DNA from 2 places in the uncultured Halopseudomonas sp. genome. Region 2 is predicted to be linked to the other one. Evidence: predicted binding sites of a transcription regulator. Region 2 holds the regulator's gene; the other holds the start of a gene.

Region 1 (6,394 bases), on a different contig from region 2:
GCTCGCGCGGGCGCTCAAGCTGTATATCCAGAACCTCTCCGATACTCGCAGCTGGACCATTGGTCATCATGACGATCTTGTCTGATAACAGAACCGCTTCATCGACGTCATGGGTAACCATCAGCACGGTGTTCTTCAATTCGGCCTGAATGGCCATGACCGAGTCCTGCAGGTGCGCACGGGTCAGAGCATCCAGGGCGCCAAAGGGCTCATCCATCAACAACAGAATCGGCTCCATGGCCAGAGCTCTGGCAATACCGATGCGCTGCTTCATACCACCGGATATCTCCGAGGGATACTTGTGCATCGCATGATCCATATGCACCAGCCGCAGGTTATGCTCGATCCATTCGCGCATTTCCTTGCGGTTCTTGCGTCCCTTGAAGATGGTCTTAACTGCCAACTCGATATTCTGATAACAGGTCAGCCAGGGTAATAGGGCATGGTTCTGGAACACCACAGCCCGGTCTGGCCCCGGCTGATTAACCTCACGCCCCTGCAGGATCGCCCCACCCTCGGTGGCCTGACTAAGCCCGGCAACAATATTCAGAACAGTGGATTTGCCGCAGCCGGAATGCCCGATAACGGATACAAACTCACCCTTGGCAATTTTCAGATTGACGTTATCAAGGGCGCGAAAAACACCGCCACGGGTAGGAAAATCAATCGATACGCCGCTCAGCTCAAGAAAACCGGTATTGCTGCGCTCGGAAGGAGCGACTGACTCCCGGGCTGGTTCGCCCGGACTCAGTTCGCGGATCATTTGGATAACTGACATGGGGATACCTCTTGTGTGTGGCTACCGTTTACTGGCCAGCCTGCTTGTCATGGGAAAGACACTTCTGCAGCGTCACCATCATCCAGTCGAGCAGATAACCGATAAAGCCGATGGTCAGCACTGCAACCATGATACGACCCAGGGAATCAGAACTGCCGTTCTGGAACTCATCCCAGATGAACTTGCCCAGGCCGGGATTCTGCGCCAGCATTTCCGCGGCGATCAGGACCATCCAGCCGATGCCCAGGGATATCCGCAGACCGGTAAAGATCATTGGCAGTGCCGCAGGAATGGCGATCTTGAATACCTGGCTCGATAACGGCAAACGGATGACCTTGCCGACGTTGATCCAGTCCCGATCAATCGAGCCCACCGCAACGGCTGTATTGATCAGAGTGGGCCACAGCGAGCACAACGTGACCGTGATCGCGGAGGTGATGAAGGACTTCTGGAAGAAAGGATCATCCGATACGTATACCGCGCTCACTACCATGGTCACTATTGGCAGCCAGGCCAGCGGTGAGACCGGCTTGAGTATCTGCACCAGCGGACTGATTGCGTGATACAGCTTCTGGCTCAGGCCACAGGCAACCCCAATCGGAATCGCTATCAGACTCGCGACAACAAAGCCGGCAAATACGGTTTTCAGACTGGTGAAGATCTGGTCGATAAAGGTTGCCTTCCCTGTGTACTCGCGCCAGCGTACCTCTGCTGTAGGATCAGCGGCCAAACGCTCCTCATTACGCACCCGCTGACGCTCGAGAAACGCCTCGCCTCGCTCACGCTCACGCAGGTGGTCGTCGTAGAGGTTACCGGCCTGCTCCCATACCTGTACCGGACCTGGCAGCTCGCCCAGACTGGTCTTGACCTGCGAGGCCGCGCCGGCCCAAAGCAGGAGAAAGATTCCGATGGCAATCAGCGGCAGTCCGAGCTGATTGAACAGATCCAGCGCCTGCTCCCGGCGATTCTCACCCTTGGCGAGCCGAACCACCGGTACCAGCCAGTTGAAGCCGGTCATTTCCATGTAATGAATGATTCTGCTCATGACATAACCTGCCTTGATGGTTGTAGTGGATTCAAATCGACTCATCGCCCTTTAGACCAATCGCCAGACTGTCCAGGTAGGCATTGGGCTTGTTGGCGTCGTAGGGAATACCATCGATGAATTCACTGGCGGTATCGCGTATGCCATCTTCGGTGGCGAAATCAGGAAATTCCGAGGCCTGCATCTTCCCTTCGCTGATCAAGGCAGTAGCAGCCTGGGCATAGATATCGGGGCGATAGACTTTTTTCGCGGTGTCCATGTACCAGCTGTCCGGTTTGCCTTCGGGGATCTGGCCCCAGCGGCGCATCTGGGTCAGAAACCAGATCGCATCCGAGTAGAACGGATAAGTGGCGTTGTGGCGGAAAAACACATTGAAGTCGGGTACTGGCCGCTTATCGCCCTTCTCGTACTCGAAGGTGCCCGTCATGGAGTTGGCAATGACCTCTGCATCGGCACCCACGTAGTAGGAGCGAGAGAGAATCTCCACCGCTTCCTCCCGGTTGGCATTGTCGTTTTCGTCCAGCCATTTCGCCGCGCGGATCAGTGCCTTGACCACGGCAATATGCGTATTGGGATACTGCTCGGCCCATTCATTGCTGACACCAAAGACTTTCTCAGGGTTGTTCTTCCATATCTGATAATTGGTGACGACCGGCACGCCAATACCCATGGCAACTGCCTGCTGGTTCCAGGGCTCACCTACGCAATAACCGTGAATCGTGCCAGCCTCCATGGTCGAGGGCATCTGCGGCGGCGGGGTCACGGATAGCAGCACGTCGGCATTGAGCTGACCCGAGCTGTGGCCTTTGAGTGGCGCATAGAAGCCCGGATGCAGGCCACCCGCCGCCAACCAGTAACGCAGTTCATAGTTGTGTGTAGAAACTGGAAAAACCATGCCCATCTTGAACGGATTACCCTGATTGCGATACTCGGTAACCACTGGCTTGAGCGCGTCAGCGGTGATCGGGTGGACCGGCTTGCCGTTCTCGTGGGCTACATGCGGCTTCATCTTTTCCCACACATCGTTTGAGACGGTAATCGCATTGCCGTTGAGGTCCATTGAGAACGCGGTGACGATATGCGCCTCGGTACCAAAGCCGATGGTTGCACCCAGGGGCTGCCCGGCCAGCATGTGGGCTCCATCCAGCGCGCCGTCAATTACTCTGTCCAGCAGGACCTTCCAGTTGGCCTGTGCTTCCAACGTGACATAGAGACCCTCATCCTCGAAGTAACCTTTCTCGTATGCGATCGCCAGGGGCGCCATGTCGGTCAGCTTGATGAAGCCGAACTTGAGATCCTCCTTCTCCAGGGCGCCCTGCGCCTGGACACTTCCTACCGACAACAGGCCCAGCCCGACAACCAGGCCGAAACCCATGGCTAAGCTGCGGGGGCTGCACCCTGCACCCGATGACAAATTATTTACGGAAAAAAGGTTCATGGTCGGTCTCCTCTGACTTATATGTCTTTCGGCAAAGAGGCTACGTCTGAAAGACGCGCATAAAAAAACGCCCACGGGCATGACCTGAATGGATCATGCCGGTGGACGCCTTTGCCCAAAATGTGATGAAAGCTGTTAAACACCAAAAGTATCGTTAGCTATTGTTTCAGTGAGCAATGGTTATGCCAGAAATCACATGCACTTGATTTGGTTGTAAAAAAACAAAATCATCCGCACCGCCCGCGGATGTAAATGCCTTGCTTCAGTGCAGAAACCGAGACAACGCACCCCTGATGTGCGTCACAAAGCGCGTTGCTACGCTTCTGCCTGCATCGCATTCAGCGATACACATGACCCGAACGCGAATTGATGTGTAGTATTGAAAGACACTTTTCAAACAGCGACCGGGGCCGTTCGATGTTACAACGCCAGCCAACGCAGCAAATTGAGGATGTTATTGTCATTGGCGGTGGCGCCAATGGCAGTGGTATTGCAATGGATGCTGCCGGGCGCGGATTGAAAGTATTGCTCTGTGAGATGGACGATCTGGGGTCGGCAACTTCTTCACGTAGCAGCAAACTGATTCACGGCGGCCTGCGCTACCTCGAGTTCTATGAATTCCGTCTGGTCCGCGAGGCACTGGCCGAACGCGAGGCGCTGCTGCGCAATGCACCTCATATAATGTGGCCCCTGCGCTTTCGCCTGCCCCACCGGCCGCATCTCCGGCCAGCCTGGATGATTCGCATTGGCCTCTTCCTTTATGACCACCTGGCCAAACGCGAGCTGCTACCAGCCTCCCGCAGCTTGCAGTTCGGGGGTGACAGCCCTCTGGTAAGTAGTATTGATCGTGGCTTCGAATACTCAGACGGCTGGGTGGATGACGCGCGCCTTGTAGTTCTCTGCGCCACAGCCGCGCATCGGCACGGCGCCACGATACGTACGCGCAGCCGTTGCATCCGGGCCGAACGGAACGACGGCCTATGGCACGTTACCCTGCAGGACCAGTCGACCGGGGCAACTAGCAGTCATAGCTGCCGCGCACTGATCAACGCTGCAGGCCCCTGGGTCAGTCGCCTGTTCAGTGAAGCACTGCAACAAACCGCGCCCAGACAGATACGCATGGTAAAGGGCAGCCATATTGTTGTGCCTCGCATGGATATTGGCGAGCAGGCCTACATTCTCCAGAACAAGGATGGGCGAATAGTTTTTGTCATCCCTTACGAGGATGACTTCTCGTTGATAGGCACCACGGATGTCGACTATGAAGGCGATCCGTCCGAGGTATGCATATCACCAGAGGAAAAGACCTACCTGATTGACGTGGTTAATGATCACTTTCGCCAGCAACTTAGCCTCGGGGATATCGTCTGGGACTTTTCCGGGGTACGACCACTGATGGATGACGAGTCAGCCAGTGCCCAGAAAGCATCCCGTGATTATTCATTCGAGCTTGACGCCAAGCCCGGAAACGCTCCACTACTGTCTGTTTTCGGCGGCAAGATCACCACCTACCGCAAACTGGCCGAAGCAGCAGTTGATAGTCTCGGTGAATTCTTCCCCCAGGCGGGCCCAGCCTGGACACGCAGCGCCAGCTTGCCGGGGGGCGATTTTGCGGACCATGCATCCCTCACAGCCGATTTTGCCAAACGCTATCCTTGGCTGCCCGCAGACCTGGCCGCGCGCTGGGTACGTACCTACGGCACTCTGTCCCGGGACCTGCTTGGTGAGTGCGGCGTTATAGCAGATCTTGGCGAACATTTCGGTGCCAATCTGTATGCCTGCGAAGTGAAGTATCTGATTAAAAACGAATGGGCTTTAACAGCAGACGACGTTCTCTGGCGCCGTACCAAACTGGGCCTGCGCTTACAACAGATCGACAAAAATGCCCTGACTGCCTTCATTCAGCGGTCGCTGGATAAAATGCCAGACAGGTCACCCTGCCCGGCTTGATCCAACAATAGATCGATACGGCAATCAACTGATCAATCGAAAGTGCCGGACTAGAAGGTCACCTGAGCCATCAACCAGAACTTGCTGGTATCAACGGCGAAATCATCAGCCCGATAGCGCGCGTACTTGGCCAACATGTTTACCCGACCAAAACTTCGTGTCGCTTGAAGGTTGATCTCAGATCCATAGTTGTCACCACCCCGGTCAGCCGAGAAATCATGATAGGCCGCGGCCAAGCCGGTACCGGACAGCGTGCCAGCGAGCTTCAGATAGCTATCTTGCAGGCCATCGGCTGGCGTAACCAGAAACACGTCGGCCCAGCCGTTGAACGCATGCGCGGTGGCCAAGGGGGTGCTGAAGGCACTCCCATCCACACCCAGAACCTCGTGACCTAAACGAGCAGACATACCGCCAAGGGCGGCGCCCAGTTCCAGCAGATAATAATCGGCGTCAATATTCGAAGCACCATCCTTGTAGTCATCCTGCTTGGCGTATTCCAGTGCATACAGCAGTCGCGAGTCAGCACCAAGTGGATAGTCTCCGACGAAGCGCGCCCCCAGAGTTCGGTTGGAGGCTGCAGGGGTATCGACAAACTCAAGGAAATAACCGTAGACACTCAGCTTGCCCAGATCCCAGCCGCTGTAACCCAGATTAAGCAAGTGTGTGCGCATGTCGAACTCACCAATCGGCGAGTCATCGCCAAAAATGCGATTGACCTTGTCAATATAGGCGTAGCTCAACTGAGTATCGGCCAGGGCACTATTAACCAGACTGAACGCATCATAGGTCTGTTCGTTCTGCCGCCATCCAACATTACCGATGAAACGGGCGTTGTCGTAGATAATCCGCTGGCGCCCAAACTTCAAAAGATTGTCAGGCCAGCCTGCATAGCTCAGGAACAGCTGATTGATTTCAGTACTTTCCGGATCGGCGACCACCGAATACTGAGTTTCAGCGCTGGGCAACCGGGTAGCATTGTTGTAGCGTTCCGAGCCGACCACACTGACATCATCGAACTCAATGAAGGCTGCAAGGCCCTGGTAAGTACCAGTGGCATAATTGAGCCGTGTGCGCAGCGTTGATGCATTGGCGTTCTTGCTAGGATTGTCCTGATCCACCCACTCGTAGCGGTAGCGCAGATCCAGTGTTGTCTTGCCCGAAGTGATTGCGTCAGCTAGCGAGC
Region 2 (6,394 bases):
ACTGGTGACTGATCCTCTGCAACCGGACTTTTTCATGGAAAACACGCAGATCCTCATGTTCAACGAACAGGGAACACCTGCATACCAGTTGCGCAGCGCCCGGGCGACACATCAACGCACTGATGACAGCACGCAGTTGGAGCAACCGAATCTGTTGTACTATCGCCCTGGCGAAGAGCATCCATGGCTGCTTCGGGCACAACAGGGCTCGGTGACCAAAGGCGGAGATCAGGTCGACCTGATGAACGATGTGCTGCTGCAGCGTCAGGATCCGAACGACCCATCAAGACGCATGACAACGCAGGCCCTGACCCTGTTTCCCGAGCGTGATTATGCCGAAACGGCACAAAGCGTTAGAATCGAGAACGCTGGCAGCGTGACAACCGCTGACGGCATGCAGGTTTTTCTAGATGACGGCCGCCTGGAGCTGCTGTCCAACGTACGAGGTCAGCATGAGCTGCAATAAATTCCTGTCTGTGGCTGCACTGCTAATGGTTGCCAGCCTGCCGGCAGTGGCATTACCCCAGGACAGCAACCAGCCGATCCGTATCCAGGCCAACAGCGCCTCGCTGGACGAGCGTCGCAACACCGCTGTCTACCGAGGTAACGTCATCATTACCCAGGGCAGCATGCGCCTCACCGGAAACCAGGTCACGCTGGCTACCGACAGTGACGGCGCAGTGAGCAAGATAACCAGTGTGGGAAGCCCGGCAACCTACGCCCAGACCCCGGGTCCGAACGATGGCGAAGTGAACGCCCGTGCCCAGACCATCGAATACTTCGCCGATAGCGAACGAATAGTGTTGATTGACCGTGCACGCCTGGAACAGCGCGGCAACACCTTTCAGGGCGACTACGTCAGCTATGACATCAACAAACAGATTGTGGATGCTGGGCGCCCGACAGCGGGCGGCTCGGGTGATCCGGGACGCATCGAAATAGTGATTCAGCCACGCCAGCGCGATGAAGCGGCCAATCCATGACCGGATCCTCCATGACCGAATCTGCTGCAACCATTCTCGAAGCGCGCCATCTGGCCAAGGCCTACAAGGCGCGAAAGGTCGTTGAAGATGTCTCCATCTCTATCCGCAGCGGCGAAGTAGTCGGATTGCTGGGCCCCAATGGCGCGGGCAAGACCACCTGTTTCTATATGATTGTTGGGCTGGTGAAGGCCGATAATGGCCACATACTGGTCGATGGTTTCGACGTGACGCATCTGCCTATGCACGGTCGCGCCCGCCAGGGCATCGGCTACCTCCCCCAGGAGGCATCCATCTTCCGCAAACTGAGCGTCGCCGACAACATCATGGCGATACTGCAGACTCGCAAGGATCTGGACCGCAAGGGCCGGCTCGACAAGCTGAGCTCCTTGATGCACGAATTTCATATCCACCACCTTGCCGACAGCAAGGGCATGAGTCTGTCCGGCGGAGAGCGCCGCCGTGCAGAGATTGCGCGCGCACTGGCAAGCGATCCAAAATTCATACTGCTCGATGAACCCTTTGCCGGTGTGGATCCCATATCGGTAAACGATATAAAACAGATCATCCAGCATCTCAGGGACAAAGGCATCGGTGTACTGATCACCGACCACAACGTGCGCGAGACCCTCGACATCTGCGACAAGGCTTATATTGTCAGCGACGGCCACATCATTGCCGAGGGTAACGCACAGGCTGTACTCGACAATCAGCTGGTCAAGGATGTGTATCTGGGCCATGAGTTCCGGCTATAAAATCAGGCCCAATTCAGGCATGCTAGATTCAGGCCAGCCAAGAACCAACGCCAGTAACAGCGCATAAGGTAATACGTCCGATAATGAAACCTACGCTCGTCCTCAAGATGGGGCAGCAGCTGACGATGACGCCGCAGCTGCAGCAGGCCATCAGATTGCTCCAACTATCGAGTCTCGACCTCCAGCAGGAAGTCCAGGAGGCTCTGGAAGCCAATCCCATGCTGGAAATGGCTGACGAGGGCGACGACGATCATGGCAGCTCCGGGACCGATGGCGCCGACAATGACGAAGCGCCCGCTGTCTCTGTACCCGAACCCGTTGAAATGGATGCTATTGATCAACATTCACAGGCCGCCGAAGAAGGCAACTGGAATGAACAGATCCCCAGCGAGCTGCCCGTCGATACCCAGTGGGAAGACGTCTATCAGACCTCAGCAAGCTCACTACCCAGCGGCGATGATGACGACTGGGATTTCACGTCCCGCACCGGTACCGGCGAAACCCTGCAAAGCCATCTGGAGTGGCAACTGAACCTGATTCCGCTTTCGGAAACCGATCAGCTGATAGCGCTCTCGATTATTGATGCAATCAATGCTGATGGTTACCTTGAAGAGCCCCTGGAGGAGATCCTTGCCTCCATCGATCCAGAACGCGAAGTCGAGCTCGACGAAGTTGAAATGGTGCTGCACCGGATTCAGCAGTTCGAGCCAGTAGGTGTAGGTGCGCGGGATCTGAGTGAATGCCTGTTGCTGCAACTCCGCCAACTGCCACCCGATACTCCCCTGCTGGAGCAGGCGCAAAAGGTTGTGCGTGATCATCTGGGCCTGCTCGGCAGTCGCGACTTCAGTCAGTTGATGCGTCGCACACGCCTGAAAGAGGACCAACTGGGTCGCGTCATCGCGCTCATCCAGACGCTCAATCCCCGCCCAGGCTCGGAAATAGCCTCGGGTGAACCCGAATATGTGATTCCCGACGTGATCGTCCGCCGCGACAGCAACCGCTGGATTGTCGAACTCAACCAGGAATCCGTTCCCAAGATCCGTGTCAACAGTCAGTACGCCTCCATGGTACGGCGCGCCGACTCCAGCTCGGACAACACCTACCTGCGTAATAACCTGCAGGAAGCACGCTGGTTCATCAAGAGCCTGCAAAGCCGCAATGAAACACTGATGAAGGTCGCGACCCAGATCGTCGAGCACCAGCGCGAGTTTCTCGAGTACGGCGAGGAGGCCATGAAGCCCCTGGTCCTGCACGATATTGCCGAAGCGGTAGGCATGCATGAATCAACCATCTCGCGGGTTACCACGCAGAAGTTCATGCACACACCACGGGGTATTTTCGAGCTCAAGTATTTTTTCTCGAGCCATGTCGGTACATCTGAGGGCGGCGAATTTTCATCTACGGCCATTCGGGCACTGATCAAAAAACTGGTCTCGACAGAAAACCCGAAGAAACCGTTGAGCGACAGCAAGATCGCTGGTTTACTGGAAGAGCAGGGAATTGATGTAGCCCGCCGTACTATCGCCAAGTACCGCGAATCGCTCAACATTGCTCCGTCAAGCGAGCGCAAGCGGATTGTCTGATCGGCGGGCCTGATACGCACAGTACAAGAGTGGGCACTATGGGGAACCGACTTCGTTTCCCTGTTTCATCAAGCCAATCAGGAGAAGTCATATGCAACTGAACCTAAGCGGTCATCAGCTCGACATTACCGATCCACTGCGCAATTACGTGAATGAGAAAATGTCCCGCCTGGAGCGACATTTCGACAAGATAACCAACGTCCAGGTCATACTCGAAGTCGAAAACTTCCGACAGAAAGCTGAAGCGATCCTGCATGTAGCCGGCGGTGAAGTAGTCGCCAACGCCGAGCATACAGACATGTACGCCGCAATCGACCTGATGACCGACAAGCTTGATCGGCAGCTGATAAAGCACAAGGAAAAGAACCTCAATCGCCAGCAAGGCGTCAACGACCGCTAAGGCAACCGTAGCCAAAACCCATGCAAATTGATCACATACTGACCCCCCAGCGCACCTTTGCCGGCGTGCAGGGGGGCTCCAAGAAAAAGATGCTCGAACTGATCGGCAAGATGATTGCCCAGCACAGCCATCTTGATCCAGACAGCATTTATCAGAACCTGATAGCCCGGGAGAAGCTCGGCTCGACAGGATTTGGTAATGGCATAGCCATACCCCACTGTCGCCTGGAGGATTGCCACAAGCCGGTAGGCGCCCTCTTCCAACTGCAATCGAAAATCGATTTCGACGCACTGGACGGAGAGCCTGTCGATCTTATTTTCGTGCTGCTGGTTCCCCAGGAAGCCACCGAACAACATCTGCAGATTCTCAAGATGCTCGCCGAAAAGCTCGACCAGGCAAATCTGCGTGACTCCCTGCGCGAAGCAGATGATGCCGATACGTTGTATCGGATCATAACTTCAGACACGGGTACCTGAGCCCCATGCATCTGGTCGTCGTCAGTGGTCGCTCAGGATCAGGCAAAAGCACAGCGTTGCATCTGCTTGAAGATAACGGATTTTATTGCATTGATAACCTGCCGGCAGGGCTTTTGCCGGACCTGGCGCGCCAGGCGAACGACGCTGGCATGCAATTACCCAAAGTCGCCATAAGTATCGATGCGAGGAATCTGCGCAGTGATCTGCAGCGGTTTCCCGAATTGCTGGCGCAGGTGCGCAACAGCGGCATTACCTGTGATGTGATTTTTCTCGCAGCCACCGACGAAGTACTGATAAAGCGTTTTTCAGAAACCCGTCGCAAGCACCCTCTCACTGACCAGAGCCACTCCCTGGCTGAGGCCATTGCGGCTGAGCTGAGATTGCTCGAGCCCATTATCGACCTGGCCAACCTCAAGATCGACACCAGTCATCTCAACCTCTATCAGTTGCGCGACACCCTCAAGCAACGCTTGCTGGGAAGTCAGGGCAGCACGCCGTCGGTTCTTATCCAGTCTTTCGGCTTCAAACGGGGCGTGCCGGTGGATGCGGACCTGGTATTTGATGTGCGCTGCCTGCCCAACCCTTACTGGAAGCCCGAACTGAGGCAATTCTCCGGCAAGGATCAGCCTGTTCGCGACTTTCTTGATGCACAGCCGGATGTGCAGGAGATGTACCAGGATATACGTGCGTTTCTGGACAAATGGCTACCCCGATATGCAGCAGGCGAACGCAGCTACATGACCATCGCCATCGGCTGTACTGGCGGCCATCATCGCTCGGTCTACATAGCCGAGCGCCTTCTGCTGGATCTCGGCAACAAGACCGCCAACATGCTTATTCGCCATCGGGATGTGCCCTGACCATGCTCACCAGGCGCACGCTGATCATCAACAAGCTTGGCCTGCATGCCCGAGCAGCGGCCAAGTTCGTTGGCGTAGCCAACCAGCACGGTTGCGAGGTCCGCATCGGCACGACGGAAGACAAGCAGGTCAACGGCAAAAGCATCATGCAGGTCATGATGCTGGCTGCCGGCAAGGGCAGCGAAGTGTGCATCACCTGCGAGGGCGAAGATGCCGAACAGGCGATGCATGAGCTACTGGCGTTAATTGAGGATTATTTCGAAGAGGGGGAATAAACCCCTCGGCCAGATCAGACCTGGATCCACACTTCGGATTTCAGGCCGCCCTTACTCACCGCCCACCGTCATTCCGTCAACCAGCCAGCTTCCGGTCAGGTTGTTGCCGCGGCGCTCGATGTCGGAGCCCACACAACGCAGGTTGGCGAACATATCCTTCAGATTGCCGGCAATGGTCACTTCCTGCACCGGATGCTGAATCTTGCCGTTCTCTACCCAAAATCCACCGGCCCCGCGGGAATAGTCCCCGGTCACGCCGTTCACGCCCTGCCCCATCAACTCCGTAACAAGCAGGCCAGTGCCCATTTCCTGCAGCAGGGCATCAAGATCGCCCGCGTTACTGGTGACATGCAGATTATGCACGCCCCCAGCGTTGGCTGTACTGGGCAACCCGAGCTTGCGCCCTGAATAGGTACTGAGCACCCAACTGATCAATTTGCCCTGATCCACAAAAGCCTGTTCGCGCGTAGCCAGGCCGTCACCATCGAAGGTGGAACTGCCAAGAGCACGCGGCATGTAGGGGCGCTCATCAATCGTCACCCAGGATGGGAAAATAGGCTGACCCAGTGCATCGAGCAGAAAGGTGGACTGACGATAGACTGCACCGCCGGCGATAGCGCCAATCAGATGCCCAAGTAAACCGGCGGCCTGGTCGGCCGCGAACAGAACGGGTACCTTTGCCGTCTTGATCGGCCGTGAGCCCAGCCGCGCCAGCGTACGCTGTGCAGCCTTGCGTCCCAAAGCCTCGGGGGTCGGCAGATTGCTTGCCTGACGATCCACGTCATACCAGTAGTCGCGCTGCATACCCTGATCCGACGCGACAATCATGACCGCCGATGCGCTATGCCGGGTACCCATGGAGCTGCCGATAAAACCGTTACTGTTGCCATAAACACGGCAGCCTTCCTGGGTGCTGACATTCGCACTGTCGCTGGTCAGGCGCGAGTCTGTTTCCAGGGCGGCAGCCTCACAGGCAAGTGCTCGCTCAATAGCTTCGCTGGCGTCAAGATTCCAGGGGTGATACAGATCAAGATCAGGCAGATCGCGGGCCATGAGGTCAGGGTC

The links. The regulator sigma-54, encoded in region 2, starts transcription at its own class of promoters, with help from an activator protein. The targets are predictions, from matches to a motif close to ANTGGCATNNANNTTGCTNT.
Region 1: the regulator sigma-54 is predicted to act here: its motif matches at 3,432-3,451, upstream of AAC076_RS08770 (CmpA/NrtA family ABC transporter substrate-binding protein).

The regions. Positions count from the first base shown of each region.
Region 1 covers NZ_CAXBOV010000013.1:15,147-21,540, reverse strand. The annotation lists gene AAC076_RS08780 (ABC transporter ATP-binding protein) at 1-778, opposite strand, end outside; gene AAC076_RS08775 (ABC transporter permease) at 807-1,823, opposite strand; gene AAC076_RS08770 (CmpA/NrtA family ABC transporter substrate-binding protein) at 1,855-3,261, opposite strand; gene glpD (glycerol-3-phosphate dehydrogenase) at 3,679-5,211, shown strand; gene AAC076_RS08760 (alginate export family protein) at 5,262-6,394, opposite strand, start outside.
Region 2 covers NZ_CAXBOV010000009.1:23,995-30,388, forward strand. The annotation lists gene lptC (LPS export ABC transporter periplasmic protein LptC) at 1-466, shown strand, start outside; gene lptA (lipopolysaccharide transport periplasmic protein LptA) at 453-983, shown strand; gene lptB (LPS export ABC transporter ATP-binding protein) at 995-1,735, shown strand; gene AAC076_RS06220 (RNA polymerase factor sigma-54) at 1,819-3,318, shown strand; gene raiA (ribosome-associated translation inhibitor RaiA) at 3,410-3,718, shown strand; gene ptsN (PTS IIA-like nitrogen regulatory protein PtsN) at 3,739-4,194, shown strand; gene rapZ (RNase adapter RapZ) at 4,200-5,054, shown strand; gene AAC076_RS06240 (HPr family phosphocarrier protein) at 5,057-5,329, shown strand; gene pmbA (metalloprotease PmbA) at 5,381-6,394, opposite strand, start outside.